DNA from 3 places in the Microbulbifer sp. A4B17 genome. Region 1 is predicted to be linked to each of the others. Evidence: predicted binding sites of a transcription regulator. Region 1 holds the regulator's gene; each other region holds the start of a gene.

Region 1 (6,868 bases):
ATTAATCGCGTAAACGCCCAGCAAGCGCGCCGCTTCCTCGATCGGATCGTGGGCTACATGGTATCCCCGCTCCTGTGGGAGAAAGTTGCCAGGGGCTTGTCAGCGGGGCGTGTACAGTCCGTCGCGGTTCGCCTAGTGGTTGAGCGGGAGCGGGAAATTCGCGCGTTTATCCCGGAAGAGTACTGGACTCTGTTTGCCGATACTGCGACGGCAAAGGCTGCCAAGCTGCGCCTCGAGGTGAAGAAGCAGGCTGGTGAGGCCTTCCGTCCTACCAACGAAGAGCTGGCGATGAGTGCTGCCAAGCAGCTTCAGTCCAGTGAGTTTGTTGTTTCCGCCCGTGACGACAAGCCAACCAGCTCCAAACCCAGCGCACCATTTATTACCTCCACCCTGCAGCAGGCGGCCAGTAATCGTCTCGGCTTCAGTGTGAAGAAAACCATGACCCTGGCCCAGCGTTTATATGAAGCTGGCCATATCACCTATATGCGTACCGACTCTACCAACCTCAGTAAAGAGGCTGTGGAATCGGTGCGGGACTATATCGCCGAGAATTACGGCGATAAGTATTTGCCGGAAAGCCCTAATAGCTATAGCAGCAAAGAGGGTGCTCAAGAAGCGCACGAAGCTATCCGCCCGTCCGATGTGCGTATCGCCCCGAATATGTTGTCCGGTGTTGAGCGGGACGCAGAGAGATTGTACAACCTGATTTGGCAGCAATTCGTCGCCTGCCAGATGACCCCCGCCCAGTTCACTTCTTCTTCCATTGTGGTCAGCGCCGGTGACTTTGAGCTGCGTGCGCGGGGCCGTGTGATTCGCTTCGATGGCTTTCTGAAAGTAGCGCCACCCAGCGGTAAGAAAGATGAAGACCTGGTGCTTCCAGATGTGAAGGTTGGCGACAAGCTGTCCCTACAGCAACTTGACCCCAAACAGCACTTTACCAAGCCGCCGGCGCGGTTTAGTGAAGCGGCTCTGGTTAAGGAATTGGAGAAGCGCGGCATCGGTCGCCCATCCACCTACGCTTCCATTATTTCCACGATTCAGGATCGTGGTTATGTGCGGCTGGAGAACCGCCGTTTTTATGCAGAGAAAATGGGAGATATTGTTACCGACCGCCTCAGTGAAAGCTTCAAGAACCTGATGGATTACGGATTTACCGCAAACCTGGAGGAATCCCTGGATGCGGTTGCCGACGGTGATAAAGGTTGGAAGCAACTGCTCGATGAGTTTTACCTGGACTTTTCCGGGCGCCTGGAAAAAGCGCAATCTGCTGACGCGGGAATGCGTCGCAATACGCCGACAGATACCGATATCGAGTGCACCAAGTGTGGCCGCCACATGCAGATCCGCACCGGCTCCACTGGGGTATTCCTGGGTTGTTCCGGATACGCGCTGCCGCCTAAAGAGCGCTGTACCAATACCATGAATCTGGTTTCAGGCGATGAAGCGGTCGATGCGGATAAAGATGAGGAAGCTGAATCCAGATTGCTGCGGGAGAAGCGCCGCTGCGGCAAGTGCGGCACAGCCATGGATAGCTACCTGCTGGATGAACAGCGCAAATTGCATATTTGTGGCAATAACCCGGATTGCAACGGCTACGAGATAGAGCAGGGCACTTTTAAAATCAAAGGCTATGACGGCCCTATCATCGAGTGCGATAAGTGTGGCAGTGATATGCAGTTGAAGTCGGGCCGCTTCGGCAAGTACTTTGGTTGTACTAACGAAGACTGTAAAAACACCCGTAAGTTATTGAAAAATGGGCAGCCGGCGCCACCAAAAATGGATCCGGTTCCCATGCCTGAACTGGCATGTATCAAAGTGGAGGATCACTATATCCTGCGCGATGGTGCCTCTGGCCTATTCCTGGCTGCCAGTCAGTTCCCGAAAAACCGTGAGACTCGTGCTCCCTTGGTCAAAGAATTGCTTCCTCATCAGAGCGAGATAGATCCAAAGTACAGCTTCCTGTTTTCTGCACCGACACAGGATGACAGCGGGCGGGATACCGTGGTTCGTTTCAGTCGCAAAACTCAGGAGCAATATGTTCAGTCTGAGGAAGAGGGCAAGGCTACTGGTTGGCGTGCTTTTTATCGCGATGGTGGTTGGAAAGTAGAGGCTTCTACCAAGAGCACTGCCGCCAAGCGCAAGAAGCCTGCGGCTAAAAAAACGGCGGCAAAGAAGTAGATAATGACTAACCCTTATACGATTCATGTCACTTCGGCTCTGCGCAAGAGCCAGCTGTTGCTGCAGCAGCCATGGGATATGCCCCTTCAGCGCGATGCGCTGGAGGAGGCTGCCTTGATGCAGCTGTGCAAAGCCTACCGGGCCTTTCTTGCGGAACAGGCGACTCAGCTTCAGCTCGAATTTGAGCCGGAGTCCCCGCAGTTAATTATTGATGCGCTAAGGGGGCAGGGAAGGGCCAGCGCGGAGGCTAATGAGTTATCTGGCTTGGTTAGCGACCCACAAAGCTGGCTGTTTCATATGCTCCACGCCTGGAAAGAACAGCAGAAAATATCTGTGGTTGCGGGTGATAAAAAACAGCAGGCAAATTTAATCCCGTTGTACAGTGATGTTGCCAAGCCGGAATTTGCACCCTTGTCCAAAGAGCTGCTGTTCGAATGGCATCGCTGCTTGAACGAGTTGGTGGTGAGGCAGCGCGCTCATTTGGATGAGTGCTGAAGAACCCCCCATAAAACGAGCGAATGAAACTTTTCGCGAGCCTGTGGTACACTGGGCGCAAACTGTTGTGCCGTGAAGGAAAAGCGAATGTCCTCCGAAACTTTTGAAATTATCGAGCTGGCTAATGGCGATGTAGCCTTGCGTCGTGCTGGCCATAAGGAGGACCCTTTGGTGAGCATTTCTTTTTCTGCAGAAAGTCTTCAGTTTCTGCGAAAGAATAAGGTTGCTGTGGCCCGAGCCATGTTGGAAGCGGGTATTGAAGCTGTACAAAATCTGGACGATCTTGAAGCAGGTTACTTCGAAGAAGAAGACGAGTTGATGCCGGTAAATCATACTATCCACTAATACCAGCATTACCACGGGTTTTAATAACAGCGGCCAATGGCCGCTGTTATTGTTTTGAGGATATGCTCAAGGTGTCTGGCGGATCACCCCTACCGCCAATCCCTCAATAACAAAGTTCTTATCTCTCATATCGACTTGAATTAATTCAAAGTCATCATTTTCAGGAAGCAGCTGAACGGTTGCCTGGTTCCCTTTGCGACGAAAGCGTTTCACGGTGACTTCGTCATCGATACGGGCAACTACGATTTGGCCGTTACGCACCTGTTCGGTCTTTTGTACCGCCAGTAAATCTCCGTCGAGAATACCTGCATCTCGCATACTCATGCCGTGCACTCTAAGCAAGTAGTCTGCGGGTGGATGGAAGAAGCTCGCGGGCAAGTCGCAATAATCTTCAATATGTTCATTGGCGAGGATCGGGTTCCCCGCAGCAACCCTTCCTACAATTGGCAGGCCGGATTGGTGATCGGGTATTCGTATGCCTCGGGAGGCGCCGGCAACCATCTCAATGGCGCCTTTTCTGGCGAGCGCTTTCAGGTGTTCCTCGGCGGCATTGGGCGAGCGGAAGCCGAGCTCCTGGGCAATTTCTGCCCGTGTTGGTGGGTAGCCTGTTTCATCCAGGTAGGACTTGATCAGGTCGAGAACCTGGGACTGACGAGCGGTGAGATTGGTCATAGATTTACCTAGTTTTCTGTATTTATATACAGTTGCTGGAATTATATACAGATTTATTGTTCGTGCAATCCTCAGGTTTTAGCCTTTGTGAGCTGCTACATTGAGGGAGAAAGTAAGGAGACAAGAAAACGTTGAAGGAACTGACAATGAGGGAAAAATAATGTTGGATGCAAAAATGCAGGAAGCCTGGAGAGTGCTTCGTATTCAGTCTGAACTGGTTGATGGAATTGAGCGACTGATAGCCTTGGGTGGCGCTGTGACAGTATTTGGAGGGGCTAGGTTCACAGAAGACAGCGCCGAGTATAAGCAGGGCGTTAAACTGGGGGAGCTTCTTGCAGCGGAAGGTATTCCCGTGATCACCGGTGGTGGGCCGGGACTGATGGAGGCCTGTAACCGAGGGGCCTTTGGGCAGCCGGGCACATCGATTGGATTAAATATAGAGCTGCCTTTTGAGCAGGCGGCAAATCCATATCAGGATATCAGTTTGAATTTCCGTTACTTTTTTGTGCGGAAATTTATGTTTGTAAAACACGCGCTCGGATTCGTCGGGCTTCCCGGGGGATATGGCACCCTGGATGAGCTGTTTGAAGCGCTTACCCTGGTGCAAACACAGAAAGTGCGGCGTTTTCCTATTGTGCTGGTGGGTAAGCACTACTGGAGCGGGCTTTACGATTGGTTGGTGAATACCGTTTTGGAACGCGACTGTATCGATGCCGGCGATCTCGATCTCTTTCATGTTGTTGATAGTGTAGATGAGGCTGCGGCTTTGATAATGAAATATATGCAGGTGAAAGATTAATTGCTCCAGGAGAAAATTAAAGTACTAAAGATTTTTTCAGAATGATGCTTGTTTGCGCCGCTTTCACTGCAGAGGGTTGAGACGGCTGGTGGGAGTAGGATGCCTGTCTAAGTTGGCGGGAGATCAATTCCCTGGGTACTGATCTTACCGCCACTCATACTTTTCCCTGTTATTTTTGCTCTTGAGTCTCGTCTGTTGGACTCTTGCCGAGCTGACTCTGCGACGGTGAGAATGTGCTACTCTGGCGTCGATTAAACGTATGTTTTAAATGGTAGTTTGAGACTTATGAGCCAAGCAGATACGGTCAGCCGGATACTCGACGCAGCGGAAGTGCTGTTTGCTGAACGGGGTTTTACTGAGACCTCATTGAGAACAATCACCAGCACAGCCGGCGTCAATCTGGCAGCGGTTAACTATCACTTCGGTTCTAAAAAGGAATTGATACAGGCGGTATTTGAGCGCTTTTTAACACCTTTTACCTGTGCGTTGGAAGCAGAGCTTGATCGTCGCCTTGCCCTGGGGCAGCCCTTGGGGGTGGAGGAGCTGATTGAATGTCTCTATCGGGTTGGGCTCGGAAGCCTGGGGCTGGAGGGGAAGGATCCGCAGCGATTTATGCGCCTCTTGGGGTTAGCATATACCCAGTTTCAAGGGCACCTGCGCCGATTCATCGTATCCCGATATGGCGATACCTATCGCCGATTTGCCGGACTACTGGCCGAAGCTCTGCCGGGCTTAGACCCGGAAACTTTCTACTGGCGCCTTTATTTTATGCTGGGTGCGACCATTTTTACACTGTCGAGCCACGATGCCATTGAGGCTATCCTGCAGGAAGATTTTGGCGCCGACAGTACGCTCAGCCAGACCCTTGAGCGATTGGTGCCGGCGGCTTCAGCCATGCTGAAGGTGGAAAATCATTGAGTGTGCTCATAAAGCGATAAGGAATTTTATATGTCTCTACCACTCGGACCCGTAATGGTGGATATCGAGGGGCTTGAACTTACCGATGAAGACTGCGAGCTGCTCAGGCACCCGCTGGTGGGAGGGCTTATCTTCTTTGCCCGCAACTACCGTGACCGCCAGCAGCTCATTCAACTGGTGAAGTCGATCCGTGCTGTGCGCCCGGAAATCCTGTTGGCTGCGGATCAGGAGGGTGGCAGGGTTCAGCGGTTTCGCGATGATTTTACGCGGATACCATCCATGCAGGCCCTAGGCTCTGTGGCCAGTGGTGAGCAATTGCAGGATGTGGGCTGGCTGCTGGCGTCGGAGTTGCTTGCAGTGGGGGTGGACTTTAGTTTTGCCCCGGTTCTGGATGCGGATGACAGTCACAGCCGGGTGATTGGTGATCGTAGTTTTAGCCCCGATCCGGCCAGGTTAACCGCTCTGGCCCGCCCGTTTATTCAGGGGATGCGCGAAGCAGGGATGGCTACTACTGGCAAGCACTTTCCAGGTCATGGCCATGTACTGGAAGACAGCCATGTTGAGTTGCCAGAGGATAAGCGCTCTTTAGAGCAGGTTTTGGAAACTGATGCACTCCCCTTTATTGACTGCATCGGCACCCAGGAACTGACTGCTGTGATGCCGGCTCATATTCGGTTCGTCAATATCGATAGCCAACCGGTCGGTTTTTCCCGCTATTGGTTGCAGGATGTATTGCGGCGACAACTGGGGTTTGCCGGGGTGATTTTCAGCGATGATCTGTCGATGGAAGGGGCAGGGGCGGCCGGAGGTTATGGCGATAGGATTCGCGCCGCTCTGGAGGCCGGTTGCGATATGGGCATCGTATGTAACAATCGGATAGGCACATTTGAGGCTCTGGCGGCACTGGATACCTTTGTGCCTAGGCCTGAATCTACTCATCGGTTGTCGGCGATGAGTGGCAGGCCGGTGATTGGCTCCTGGGAGGAACTTGAAAAGAGTGCGCGTTGGCACAGAACCCGGGACTGGTTAGCTTCAATAATGCGCTGAGATAAATTGCTGTAATCCGTTCCCTGTGGCATAGGTGTTTCATGCGGATATTGCGGACTGTTGGTTAAAACGGAGGGGTTCGAGTGGAATCCGTTGAGAGCATGCTGTTGTCCTGGCTCGGTGAGAATCGGGTCTGGATAGTTTCAGTTTTCCTAATCGTGCTTGCCTCTGGCTTGGCAGCCTGGCTTTTTAGCCGGTTTGTGCAGCGAATGGCAGTTCGTGCCGAAAAGACAGTGAACCCCTGGGATGATGCATTAGTGGGAGCGCTCTCCCCCCCGGGGCAGGTTTTAATCTGGTTGCTGGGTTTGACCGTTGCTGCACAGCGTGCCGGGGATGCAACGGGAGCAGAGATATTCTCTTTGGCTGCACCGGCACGGGAAATTGGCCTGATTCTGGTGATGGCGTGGTTCGCCT
Region 2 (6,868 bases), 1.5 Mb from region 1:
CCGACTACGAACAGATGATTTCTCTGGGCAAGGCTTTCCAGGGAGAGCCGATTGACATACTGCTCAACAATGCGGGCTATTACGGCCCTAAAGGTGTAGGCTTTGGAGCCGTTGATCGGGGGGAGTGGCTTCGAGTCCTGGAGTCCAACACCATCGCACCTTACATGATGGCTGAAACTTTTTGCGATAATGTTGCTGCAAGCGAGCACAAGCTGATCGCGGTGATGAGCAGTAAGGTTGGCAGTATCGCTGACAATCGCTCTGGCGGCGGCTATATCTATCGGACATCCAAGACCGCCGTTAACCAGGTAGTTAAAAGCCTATCTATCGATTTGGAGCCGAGAGGAATTACCGTCCTGGCTTTGCATCCCGGTTGGGTAAAAACGGCTATGGGTGGGCCAGGAGCACTGATTTCTGCTGAGGAAAGTGTCGATGGACTTAAAAAGCTGCTTTTAACAGCGAGTCTGGCAAAAACTGGTCGATTTTATAACTATGACGGCACTGAAATTCCCTGGTAGCTCCTGTAATCGCCTGTGACAGAATTTTGCTGAGAATCCAATAGAATACGACACCCATATTTAGCATCCGGATTGCTTTGCCAGATTTTGTGGGCAGCCGACTCATTGGGGTTATTTAATCATAATCTTTTTGCATATGGCTGGTGGAGTGGCATCTTGTTAGCCCCATGGCTAGCCATTGTCAGCCGATTGCAAGATTGGGCAAGGATGCGGAAGAAGTTTTCTATCGCCCAAGGTGAGAGCTGCCTGAAAATACCTATTAATCAGGAAGTGGAGTAGTTAAACCCATGCAGAGTATTGGCGGGTTTTACTTTTTAGGCAAGGAATCCTACCTCTTATCAGGGTTTTCTCGAAGGAGTGGAAATCATGAAATGGCTCGGCGTTTTAACCAAGCGTGAAAGCTTATCTCCCCAGTTACTAAAGTCGCCAATCCTGGCAGTACTTATTGTTGCCGCACTGGTGGGATACCTGGGCGGAATGCCCACTTGGGTAGCAGTGCTAGGAGTTATTGCCTACTTCTCCAGAGGGCGTAACTGGCGGGCTGGTGCTTACAACCTGGCCTGTGTGGTCACTGGACTTGGACTGGGTTTGGGGGCTCAAGCTGCGGCCTTCAAATGGCAGATTGACCCAAGTATCCTGGTTGCGCCGATTGCGCTGCTCTTCTCAGTCATCAGTGTTTGGGCAATGGGACTGGTCACAGGTATCAGGAATATTCCCAGCTATGCCATTGGTATTGTCATCGCGTTTCTTGCCCAGTTGGATATCACCCTGGATGCCTACTTCCAGTTAATTGCCACTGTATCTATCGGGGCTGTGTTTGCTGGCTTGATTGATGCTCTGTGGCCGCGCAAGGATAGTGTAGTGAGAACCTGCTAAGCCCTAATTTTCTGCGGTTAGGGCTTTGAGGCAAAAGTAGTTGTTGTTCTGAGTAACATTGTGTAGAGGTTTTGTACAATGTTTAAACGTATTCTGCTATCTACAGCAATGGTATTTGTTACCGCTTTGGCTTTTACTGAGCCTTATGAATCCGAAAATGGTATTGAACTCGAATACTACAGAACACTTCTTCGTTGATGTAAGCTTTTTTCTTTTCTAATTTTTTCATAGTGATTTACGGAGGCCAGTGGTGAAGGAAGAGTTTTGGCACGATAAATGGGAAAGAAATGATATTGGCTTCCATGAGGCTTCAGGAAATTCACTTCTCAATGAGTTTTTTACTGAACTCTCTCTTTCCCCTGGCGATCGTATTTTCTTGCCATTGTGCGGTAAAACCAAAGATATAGCCTGGTTGTTGAAACAGGAGATTTCGGTTGTTGGCTGTGAGCTTAGTGAAGGGGCGGTGGAGCAGCTATTCAATGAGATGTCGGTGGTTCCGAAGGTAAATCAAATTGGCAAGTTAAAGTGCTATTCCAGTGAAAATATCGATATTTTTGTAGGCAATATTTTCGATTTGAGTAGAGAGGAGTTAGGGCCGGTTACAGCAGTTTATGACCGGGCTGCCTTGGTAGCCCTTCCCGGCGATACTCGAGTGCAATACGTAAAACATTTACTAGATATCACTCAGATCGCACCGCAACTACTTATATCATTCCAGTACGAGCAAGCCCTGATGGCGGGCCCGCCTTTTTCTGTTGGTAGTCGCCTGATTTACGAATACTATGATGCTTATTATTGCCTCCAGGCTTTAACGACAAGAACCGTTGTGGGTGGACTTAAAGGAAAAGTTCCAGCCAGAGAGGAAGCCTGGCTGTTAACACCAAAATGACCATCGCTTTTTAGGAATTCTAAATCTCCGGTAGCGAATGACAACCAAGTATCAGCATTTCTTTTTTGGACTTTGGCCACTTTTTAATGGCTAATTCTATTTTCAATGCGGTTGACTTGTCGGGAAGTACAACCGAATACTCAAGACTGAGGGGGCCCTTGCCCCGTAGTGCTTTGGCTGTCTTAGGTCCATTACTGCAGTGCTCGGTAAACCGTCTTTCCATATCATTGGTTATACCGGTATAGAGTGCTCCACTTGCCGTTCGAACGAGATAGAGAAACCAATGTACATCAGGTTCATCTTTCTTTTGTTTTTTTTCAAAATTCATAGGCTCAAGAAAACAAGTCCTGTTGCTCATTGGCGCAAGGCGGCGGTTTAAATTGGGAGCAATCCAAAGTAAGGCGTCGATGATCCAAGCCCAATTTCTTTATCGCTACTTGAAAGCGTCTTTGAAGTAATTGAGCAAATATACCGGTTCCGGTGCGCCTCTGAGAGAATTCACTTTGATAGTCTTTTCCTTCACGGCTTTGCTGCACCAAACTCATCACATGCTTTGCCCTTTCGGCATAGTGTACCTGTAACCACTCTCGAAACAGAGGGGCAACCTCATAAGGGAGGCGCAGGAGGATATATGCGGCTCTTACCGCCCCTGAATCCTTTGCTGCCGAGAGAATCGCTTCCAGCTCACTGTCATTCAGTGCTGGAATCATCGGCGCCGCAAGAACTGCGGTGGGGATACCCGCGGAACTCAGCTTTTCAATAGTTCTCAGTCGAGCAGAGGGTCCTGCGGTTCTCGGCTCAAGCTTGCGTTTGAGAGTGTTATCTAGTGTTGTCACACTAATAGCGACTTGAGCCAGGTTGTCCTGTGCCATTTCTGCCAGTAGTGGGAGGTCTCGCAAGATTAGTTGGCTTTTAGTGATAATGGTCACCGGCTGGCGAAATTCTTGCATAAGCTCCAACAAGTTTTGGGTTATCCCTTTCTCTCGCTCCAATGGTTGATAGGGATCGGTGTTGGCTCCCAGAGCGATAGGGCTGCACTGATAGTTTTTCTTTCGCAACGCCTTCTCTAATAGTTCGGTGGCATTGGCTTTGTAGAAGAGCTTGGTTTCAAAGTCCAGGCCGGGTGACAGATCCATATAGGCATGGGCTGGACGGGCGTAACAATAAATACACCCATGCTCACACCCTCGGTAAGGGTTTATCGATTGAGAGAAAGGAATATCAGGTGATTGATTGGTTGCAATAATACTTTTCGCCTTTTCCTCCGTGGCTGAGGTTATTAGCCGTACAGGCTCGTCTGGCTCAGTTTGCCAACCGTCACTCTCACGGGAGCTGCACAGCTGTGCAAAACGCCCTGGGAGGTTATTGGCGGTTCCTCGACCTTTGCGAGGTGATGGTGCTTTGGGGGGAGGATGATCTGACATTGCTGTAACGATAACTGTATTAATGTACAGTTTACGTTGTAATATCGAATATGTGCAAGAGGCGATATACCCCCTGATGGACTAATAGGCTGGTACTAGGGGAGTAAATAGGACTCCTGAGAAAAAGACTGGATTCGCTCAGGAGTGCTCATTGAAAATTTTACTCTGCCAGGGCTGTGGTGATGGGGTTATATTTGGAATTCATAGTTAGGCCTGGTCGTTCGTCATCCCAAATCATATTTACAACCTTCCATGATTCTCCATCATTGAACAGCTGAATACTGTTGATGCCCCTTTTAAGGAATTGAGTTCTCTCTCTGTCACTCCATGCTTCATAAGTACTGAAAGCATGGGCGATATTCCCAAACTGTTCAATGATATTATGTATTTCTACTTCATAGAAAGGACGGCCTGAAATCAGCTTTTCAAAGTTTCCCGGATATTCCTTAATGTCCATAATTGTTGACTGGGGATTGCCATTGCTATCAACAGATGTGCGAATCATTTTTGCATAAGGGACAAACAATGACTCCTGTCGTTGCCAATCCCGCTGGAACTCTGCCGGGCCAGAAATCCCATTATAAAGCTCATCCAGTACTTTTTTTATCTCGAGATTTTCGTCCATAGTCCTCTCCTTGTTAAACTTTAGTGGTAATTCCAAGTTGTTCGGGTTTGGGGATATCTCTTATGGCAGTGGGTCTTGTAGTTCTACTTCCTCTGTGCGCTGTTTGTACCGCTTGTTTTGTGGCGGGCGCAATACCTTTACTCAACGTTGGGAAAAATAATTCTCTATAAGCCTGGGTGAACGTTCTAATACCGTGTTGGTCACAACTTAGTTTGATAAAGGATTTAATAAGTAATTTTTTATATATTTTGTTGCGAGGTAATGTCCTCTTTAGAGGTAGTGGTACAGTAATCTATCCTGCAAGTTATCTATAGTTTTATCTATAAAGATTCCTGAAACTTTACTCTTATCCTTAGCTTTTATTCTATATGTCTATTTTCTTATTTGTCTATAATATATTAGTAAATTTTTGCTCAATATATGAAGTATGAGTCGAGAACACTTCTCTAGAGAATTGGGTCCGCAGGAGGCACTATTTATTGAGTTGACCAGGCAGTCTGGTGGCGGACTGCAGCTGATTTCATTTATAAGGGTTAGCGAGCCTTTAAGTGTAGAAAGTGTATTTCAAGGGTTTAAGTATTTGCACGCCCGTCACCCATTTTTACGTGCCCGTGTGGTTAGAGGGAAGCGGTTGCGTTGGATTTGTGATGTTGATTTTAGTGACATCCCAATTCAAATCCTTCCATTAAATGGAGCATTAAATTTTGAAGATGCATATGCTTACCATGGAATGACTTGTCTGGATAGTGAAAGATGCATTTTCAGTCTTACTCTTTATACCAATCATGCTGGAGATGTAGAGTGGATTGTTGTTGTAAATATACATGCCGCATTCGATGGTAGAGCAATAATGACGCTTTTTCTGGACCTTGATAAATACCTCTGCTCCCATAAAATGCCAGCTAGCATACCATCACTTCCATTATCGGAAAGCATCGCAGGCCAGCTTGAAGAGGCTGGGTTTTCTGGGGGGGAAGAGTTTGAGTATAGGAACAAAGGTGATTTCTTTTGGCCAACTGAAAAGAGTGCAGCTATATCTGAGCGTAGGGCATGTGCAACCTCATACTCTATTCCATTGGAAAGTATTCAACAGGTTATACGAGTTGCTAAAAAGAATCAGATAAGGCTTACAGCTTTTTACGGGGCTGTAGCAATACTTGCATCGCGAGTTTTGCCGGTCGAAAAGAACTTGTCAGAACTAATTGTAGCCTTGGATGCAAGACAGCTTTGCTCACCTCCCATTTCATTTGAGCATGTGGGACCATTTTCTCAGACAGCCAATTTACATGTTCCGTCAGCTGTTAACTCTATGGGAGTGATTGATCTAGCTAGATATTTGCAGTCTCAGATTAACTCAGTTTTACTTGGAAAAATACCGTTAGCAAAAAATCTGAGTACAAAATATAGCGTTGGAGAAATATCCCAATTGGCGTATGAAATTTCTGAAAAGGATGATACCTTTTCGGCCGGTATATGCATATCTAATGTGGGTAATATGAAATTTCTTGCTGGAAGAATGCATTACTTTGAAATTGAAAGGGGGATGGTTACACAGAATAATGGCATTAATCCGTTTACGATTATTACGTATACGACCTATCGGAGTGGAGTTTTTATACTAGGGTACTGTGAGCCCCTGATGAGTAAAAAAAGTGTATATCTATATATAGATGAGTATGAAAAAATAATAAGGGATCTTGTTTCGGGTGAATAGGATGTTGTGAGATATGAATAAATTTATATTCTTTTTGGGGTGTTCTATGTTAAAGATATTTAATGTTTAGAGCAAAGGTGGTGTGGTTAAGCGAAATATCTATTTTAGATTTGGGGTGTAAAATTAAATGCTATATCACTTTTTATATGGTAATTGGGTGAGGTTTTTAAGGGTGGAGATATAGTCTGGTATGAGAAAGTCTTCTTAGATGCTAGAGTTAAACTGTGGCGTATATTTATATATTTGCAGCTATGGATACGTCGATCAGCTTATGCAAATTGGTAGCTAAGTTGTACTGGATGGTTGGTCGTAATAAATTTTTATAAGGTTTAGATGCTTGTGCTGGTAGAAGTGTATCTGCAATCAGTGAGTTATTTTGGCGTCACTATCATTTTGAAAGCGAAGGAAAGTGTTGAAATGTGGAATGTTGAAAAGTCCGCTTTGCCTTTAAGTGTCGAGGAAATACGATTTCTTAGTTATCATCAGCTGACTCGATGCCTATACTGCAATTATCAACTTAATAACAGGTGCGAGTAATTCAAGTTGCTAACCTGATTGAGCTTGCCTAGGGCCTTCATATTCAGAGGATGTTTGCTGTAAGTATGAAAGCTCCTCTTGCAAAAGGCTTAACTTTAAAAATACTAGTCGCCCAATGGGAATCTGTGTATCACTTACAGGAAGCCTACAGTATCTTTTCAGTGAACCTCAACGCCATGAAATTTAGTTTGGATGCAATGATATGGTGCCAATCTAAAGATGATGTTGGTCTATACGACTTACAGAATTTTAGTGTTCATGTTTTATTACTGCGGACTACTAATC
Region 3 (6,868 bases), 1.1 Mb from region 1:
AACACTGAAGGTTTTCTGGGTGATCTTGCCTTTCTTGTCGCGCAGACGGTTCACGTAATCCCAGCGGTTGGGGTTATAGGTGTCTTCCAGCAGTGGAGTGCCCAGGACAAATTGTACCTGGCGGCGAGTCATCCCTGGCTTCAGCTGATCCACCATGTCCTGGGTAATAATATTGCCCTGCTGCACCTCAATACGGTGTACGCCGGGGAATTTTACCAGTGTGCAGGCGCCCAACAGGGTGCACAGGAAGGCGATGGTGAGAAATCTCAGACTAGGCGGCATTCATTGCTCCATTACTCGGTTTCAAACGGCAGCGCTCTCGCTGAATTCTTACAAGCAGTCAGTTTAGTCTTAAGTGGAGAAAAAAAGTTCCTCCAGCTCCCAGTTCTGCGCTTAGTGGCAGTCCGGGGTTCCTCTGACTCCGTAGGGCATGGGATAATACCTGAAGAGTTGGCTCGCTGACAGACGAGACTCCAGGGTCAGGAACCGTCTGAAGATTGGCATAGTGGGCTTTGGCAAGCACGGATACCTTTTAGAAATCCTGTCAGGAAATATTGATTCATGTCGAACGAAAACCAGGAACTGCGTAAGGCTGGCCTCAAGGTCACTCTGCCGAGAGTAAAAATTCTGCAATTGCTCGAGAACACCAGTGAGCAGCATTTAAGTGCTGAGGATGTGTACAAGCTGTTGCTGGAAGCGGGAGAGGATGTTGGTCTGGCAACCGTTTACCGGGTATTAACCCAGTTTGAGAGCGCGGGTCTGGTTGTGCGCCACAACTTTGATGGTGGCCATTCCGTATTTGAGCTGGACCGAGGCGATCACCACGATCATATGGTCTGTACCGATACCGGCAAGGTGATCGAGTTCCACAATGAAGAGATTGAGGAGCTACAGCGTCAGATCGCTGAAGAACACGGCTATGAGCTGACTGGCCACAGCCTGGTCCTGTATGTGACAGAAAAAGAGAAGTAGATCTTCCGGGTGCGGTATTCACCGCACCCTTCAAATGCCCGTAACGGCAATTATGACTGGCAGGGGGGCGTGTAAAGCTCTGGGAACTTGCCAATTTTGTCAGAATAGTATTCTTTGAGCTTCAGCAGCTCAGCTTCCAGGTTTTCCCCGAACTGTGCGATAGGGCCGATGCCTACTTCCTTCTTGGGAAAACTGATATAACCCAATACCACCGGCACCTTGGCGCTGCGGGCGATATGGTAAAAGCCGGTTTTCCAGCGTTCCGCCAAACCGCGAGTGCCCTCGGGGGGTATAGCGATAACCAGTTCTTTGCGCAGCTTGAACTGCCTGGCGGTGGCATCCACTAGGTTGTTGGCCTTGCTGCGGTCTACAGCGATACCGCCGAACCAGCGCATGGGGCCTCCCAGCGGGAAGGTAAACAGCTTGTCCTTGCCCATCCACTGTGGGGTCATCTTCAGTTTGAGTGCGGCGAGGATAAAGTAGTAGCCGTCCCAGTTAGTGGTATGGGGGGCGCCGATCAGTACGTACTGCTTAAGTTTAAGAGACTGTTCGTCAGCTTTGACACGCCAACCGTGCAGCTTCAGTAGCACCCGTGCAGCGAAGCGCAGGATCGGGGTGACAATGGGGGTGTTGAAAATCGTTCTCTGCATAACCTCGGCCAGGACTACTCACACATCGAAAAACAAGCCGCCAAGTATATGGTGACTTTAGCTGCCGCTCCCAGTCATATTTGTTCGTTTGTTCTAATTCGGCACATATATCGGACGAAAGGGGTGATTTACCGGATTGTATGGCGGTCATTTATTGATCTATGGCACAAGATTGCTTGCCCAAATGCACCATTTTTACCATTTTGTGACGTTTCACGTCTTGGAGCTTTGCTTCAGTTAGGGCTAACTCTTTAGCCATCCTCGGAGTGATACTGAAGGTCAGGTTCTCTCCAGCATCTCCTCGGCATGGGCCAGGGACTGGGCGGTAGGTGCGCCGCCGAGCATACGCGCTACTTCTTCGCGGCGCTCGCCGTTGGTGAGTTCGCGCAGGGCTACAAATACGCTTTCGCCATCGCTGTGCTTTTCCACCAGGTACTGGCGGTGGGCCCGCGCTGCTACCTGGGCCAGGTGGGTTACACAGATCACCTGGCCGCTGCGGCCGTTGCGGGTTTCCCCCAATTGGCGCAGCAGACGGCCAACCACATCACCGGTGGCACCGCCAATACCCACATCCACCTCGTCGAATACCAGGGTGGGGGTGCGGGAGGTTTGCGCAGTTACCACCTGGATTGCCAGGCTGACCCGGGAGAGTTCACCGCCGGAGGCAATCTTGCCCAGAGGGCGAGGCGGTTGGCCCGGGTTGGTGGAAATTAATATTTCTGCTTCTTCCAGCCCCTGGCTGTTGGGTGTATCCAGCTCTTGCAGGGATAGCTCAACACGGGCGTGGGGCATGGCCAGGTCCGCCAGTTGGCAATTCACCGCCTCCGCCAGTGACTCTGCGGCTTTACTGCGCAGATTGCTGAGTTTGCCGGCGACTTTTCTGTACTGCTTTTCCAGTTGTTCACAATCAGTGGCCAGGCGTTCCAGGGCGTCAGGGCTGCCGATATCGTCCAGCTCTGCCTGCAACTGCTGTTGTAGTGCCGGTAGTTCTTGCGGCTGAACTCGATGTTTGCGCGCCGCCTGGTAGATGGCGCTGAGCCTGTCTTCAACTTCGGAGAGCCGCTCCGGGTCCATCTCGAAGCGATCGATATGCCGGGACAGGGTAGCTGCGGCTTCATCTACCTGGATGCGCGCGCTGTCGAGCATCTGAGCCACTTCCACCAGGGCCGGAGCTTGCCCGGGCATGGATGACAGCAGTTGGAGGGCGCGGTGCAGTTGCTCGGCAATATCGCCCTCACCGCCGGAAAGGAAAGCGGCCAACTGGTAGCTGCCACTGAGGATTTCCCCGGCATTGGCCAGCTGTTGCTGTTCGCTCTCGAGGGACTCTATTTCCCCTTCGCTCAAGCCAAGTTGATCCAGCTCCTTAAGCTGGTATTCCAGCAAGTGGCGGCGGGCTTCGGCTTCTTCGGCGCTGTCGGCCAGGGTGCGATAGCGGCGATAGTGATCCCGCCAGGTTTTGAAGCGGCTGCGGGTCTCTGCGGCGAGTTCCTGGGCCTGGGCATATTCATCCAGCAGGCGCAGGTGCGTTTCTTTCTTCAACAGGGATTGGTGTTCGTGCTGGCTGTGGATATCGATCAGCTGTTCGCCCAGGGCGCGGAGTTGCAACAGGGTTACCGGTTGGCCGTTGATATAGGCTCGGGAGCGGCCGTCAGCGCCAATGGTGCGGCGCAGTATGACTTCCTGCCCAGCATCCAGCTCCTGGGATTCAAGCCAGCTGGCGGCGCTGGGGTGCTCGACGATATCAAAGGTGGCACTGATATCGGCGCGATTGGCGCCGGTGCGCACAAGCTCAGCGCTGCCGCGACCGCCCAGTGCCAGGCCAAGGGCATCGAGAGTGATTGACTTACCCGCGCCGGTCTCGCCGGTCAGGGTGCTGGTACCGGGACCAAACTCCAACTCCAGTTGGTCCACCAGGGTGAATTGACTGATAGACAGATGCAGCAGCATAGAGATCGCTTGTGTCCTTGCTAATCGGCGGGCACTCGGCCCAATTAGTGGTTATTTATACAGTATTCGTTCCTGGTTAGCTATAGGGACGGGGTCACATTACTCTGAGGATGTGCGCTAGCGCGAAAAACCACTTGAACTGTGCGGGGTTGTCCCCATATAGGCTCCAGTGCCCGCAGGACGGGCTCAACTCACATTACTGACAGAGTCGACGCGACGGAGAAAGCAGTGGCCAGAGAGCGCAGCGAAGAAGATCAGATTAAAGAGGGGGCGGAGCACGCACCAGCTACAGACGAGGGCGTTTCAGCAGAGGTTGAAGACCCTTCCTCTATAGAGCGTGAACTCGCGGAGGAAGCCCTGCAGGAAGAGGCCGAAGGTGCCGATGCCCTGCACGAGGAAATTATCAAGTTGCAGGAGCAACTGGCAGCGCACAAGGATATGGCTCTGCGCGCCCAGGCGGAAGAGCAGAATGCCCGCCGCCGCGCGCAACAGGATATCGAGCGCGCACGCAAATTTGCGGTAGAGAAACTGCTGCAGGATTTGTTGCCTGTTGTGGACAACCTCGAGCGCGCGCTGGCGACTATCGATACGGCCGATGAAGCCAATAAGGCTTTGATCGAAGGTATCGAGCTGACTCACAAATCTTTCGTTGAAACCCTGACGAAAAATTCGGTGGAAGTTGTCGATCCAGCGGGAGAGCCCTTCGATCCGGAACTGCACCAGGCCATGACCCAGGTGCCCAACGGCGATGTAGAGCCGAACACGGTTCTGGATGTGTTTCAGAAAGGTTATCGCCTCAACGGTCGCCTGGTTCGCCCGGCCATGGTGGTGGTCAGCAAAGCGCCGTAACGGCTGAAATGTAAAGCGGCCTTGAAATTTAACGGCCGGCACCAATATAGCTGACATCAAGAATTATTCGCGCGGTGCAAACAGAACAGAGCTGGCAGCGCGCATCAAAAGAGGATTTTACAGATGGGAAAAATTATCGGCATCGACCTGGGTACCACTAACAGCTGTGTAGCGGTACTGGATGGTGACAAAGCGCGTGTAATCGAAAACGCCGAAGGCGATCGCACTACACCTTCTATTGTTGCCTTCACTGACGACAATGAAATTCTGGTAGGTCAGTCTGCCAAGCGTCAGGCGGTGACCAATCCCCAAAATACTCTGTTTGCGGTTAAGCGTTTGATCGGCCGTAAATTTAAAGACGACGTTGTGCAGAAAGATATCAAGATGGTTCCTTACACCATCACTGAAGCTGACAACGGCGACGCTTGGGTAGAAGTGAAAGGCGATAAAAAAGCTCCGCCGCAGATCTCTGCCGAAGTCCTGAAGAAAATGAAAAAGACTGCGGAAGATTTCCTCGGCGAGAAAGTTGAAGCTGCAGTAATTACCGTACCGGCTTACTTCAACGACTCCCAGCGTCAGGCCACCAAAGACGCCGGCCGCATCGCGGGCCTGGACGTTAAGCGCATTATCAACGAGCCGACTGCCGCTGCACTGGCTTACGGCCTGGACAAGCAGGGCGGTGACCGCACTGTTGCGGTATACGACCTGGGTGGCGGTACCTTCGATATCTCCATCATCGAAATTGCCGACGTAGACGGTGAGAAGCAGTTCGAAGTACTGTCCACCAACGGTGACACTTTCCTCGGTGGTGAAGACTTCGACCTGCGCCTGATCGAATACCTCGCAGACGAGTTCAAGAAAGACCAGGGCATCGACCTGAAAGGCGACCCCCTGGCGATGCAGCGCCTGAAAGAAGCTGCAGAAAAAGCCAAGATCGAGCTGTCCTCCAGCCAGCAGACCGAAGTAAACCTGCCGTACATCACTGCAGACGCCACTGGTCCCAAGCACCTGGTTGTTAAGCTGACCCGCGCCAAGCTGGAAAGCCTGGTAGAAGAGCTGGTTACCCGCTCCCTGGAGCCGGTAAAAATCGCTCTGCAAGACGCCGACCTGTCCGCTTCTGGTGTAGACGAAGTGATCCTGGTGGGTGGTCAGACCCGCATGCCGCTGGTACAGCAGAAAGTAACCGAGTTCTTCGGCAAAGAGCCGCGCAAAGACGTTAACCCCGACGAAGCCGTTGCCATGGGTGCTGCTATCCAGGGCGCCGTACTGTCCGGTGACGTTAAAGACGTACTGCTGCTGGACGTAACTCCGCTAACCCTGGGTATCGAAACCATGGGTGGCGTTGCGACTCCGCTGATCGACAAGAACACCACTATCCCCACCAAGAAGTCCCAGGTTTTCTCCACTGCGGATGACAACCAGACTGCGGTAACCATTCACGTGGTTCAGGGTGAGCGCAAGCAGGCTGCACAGAACAAATCCCTGGGTCGCTTCGACCTGGCCGATATCCCACCGGCACCTCGCGGCATGCCGCAGATCGAAGTAACCTTCGACATCGATGCCAACGGTATCCTGCACGTACACGCGAAGGACAAGGCCACTGGTAAAGAACAGTCCATTGTGATCCAGGCTTCCTCCGGTCTGTCCGAGGACGAGATCGATAAAATGGTTCAGGACGCTGAGGCGAATGCCGAAGCGGATAAGCAGTTTGAAGAGCTGGTGCAGACTCGCAACACTCTCGACGGCCTGATTTCTGCCACCAAGAAAACTCTGGAAGAAGCTGGCGACAAAGCTACCGCTGAAGAGAAGTCCGCGATTGAAGCGGCTATCACTGAAGCGGAAGAGGCAGTTAAAGGCAACGACAAGGCTGCTATGGAAGCCGCTACTACCAAGCTGACTGAAGCTTCCGGTCCAGTTGCCCAGAAGATGTACGCCGAACAGGCTCAAGCCGCTGGTGCTGAAGGTGCCGCCGGTGCTGGTGCCCAGGGTGAACAGCAGCAGTCCTCCGGTGGTGACGATGCGGTAGACGCAGAGTTCGAAGAAGTTAAGGACGACAAAAAAGAAGGTAAGTAAGCGTTCGCTTGCAATTCCGGCGGCAGCTTTTAAAGTGGCCGCCGGAGAACTTCAGGGGCGCGGCGCCTTACTTTCAGAGGCCCGCGCCCTGTGTTGTTTCAGGTATCCACCAATATTTGCCGTGTTTTTGCAGTTTTGGTGGCGCCCCGCACCCGGGGCTTAGTTAGAAACCGAGAAGTAGAAAGAGAGTTTGGCCGTTCTTGATGCCGGACCAGAGAACATAGTTTTATGTCGAAACGCGATTATTACGAAGTCCTCGGCGTCGAGCGCGGCGCTTCGGATGCAGAGCTGAAGAAAGCCTACCGCCGGGTGGCAATGAAGTTTCACCCGGACCGCAATCCCGATGACAAGGAATCGGAGAACAAATTCAAGGAGGC

Evidence for each region. Region 1 encodes LexA, which represses DNA repair genes until DNA is damaged. Its sites were predicted from a motif close to ACTGTNTNTANANACAGT; they were not measured.
Region 2: a site for LexA is predicted at 3,721-3,738, ahead of BTJ40_RS07335 (PA0069 family radical SAM protein). Genes of this name have one in related genera too.
Region 3: a site for LexA is predicted at 3,616-3,633, ahead of recN (DNA repair protein RecN). Genes of this name have one in related genera too.

Annotation. Positions count from the first base shown of each region.
Region 1 covers NZ_CP029064.1:3,129,282-3,136,149, reverse strand. Annotated here, with positions in the region: gene topA (type I DNA topoisomerase) at 1-2,178, shown strand, start outside; gene BTJ40_RS13955 (DUF6586 family protein) at 2,182-2,673, shown strand; gene BTJ40_RS13950 (hypothetical protein) at 2,761-3,018, shown strand; gene lexA (transcriptional repressor LexA) at 3,085-3,690, opposite strand; gene BTJ40_RS13940 (TIGR00730 family Rossman fold protein) at 3,851-4,489, shown strand; gene BTJ40_RS13935 (TetR/AcrR family transcriptional regulator) at 4,775-5,407, shown strand; gene nagZ (beta-N-acetylhexosaminidase) at 5,438-6,454, shown strand; gene BTJ40_RS13925 (mechanosensitive ion channel family protein) at 6,556-6,868, shown strand, end outside.
Region 2 covers NZ_CP029064.1:1,629,430-1,636,297, forward strand. Annotated here, with positions in the region: gene BTJ40_RS07315 (SDR family oxidoreductase) at 1-518, shown strand, start outside; gene BTJ40_RS07320 (DUF1097 domain-containing protein) at 885-1,394, shown strand; gene tmpT (thiopurine S-methyltransferase) at 1,645-2,283, shown strand; gene BTJ40_RS07330 (GIY-YIG nuclease family protein) at 2,303-2,611, opposite strand; gene BTJ40_RS07335 (PA0069 family radical SAM protein) at 2,616-3,707, opposite strand; gene BTJ40_RS07340 (hypothetical protein) at 3,868-4,332, opposite strand; gene BTJ40_RS07345 (hypothetical protein) at 4,760-6,046, shown strand; gene BTJ40_RS22745 (hypothetical protein) at 6,649-6,868, shown strand, end outside.
Region 3 covers NZ_CP029064.1:4,183,443-4,190,310, reverse strand. Annotated here, with positions in the region: gene BTJ40_RS18455 (outer membrane protein assembly factor BamE) at 1-282, opposite strand, end outside; gene fur (ferric iron uptake transcriptional regulator) at 562-972, shown strand; gene BTJ40_RS18445 (1-acyl-sn-glycerol-3-phosphate acyltransferase) at 1,023-1,622, opposite strand; gene recN (DNA repair protein RecN) at 1,902-3,569, opposite strand; gene grpE (nucleotide exchange factor GrpE) at 3,798-4,418, shown strand; partial or broken gene dnaK (molecular chaperone DnaK) at 4,527-6,491, shown strand; gene dnaJ (molecular chaperone DnaJ) at 6,720-6,868, shown strand, end outside.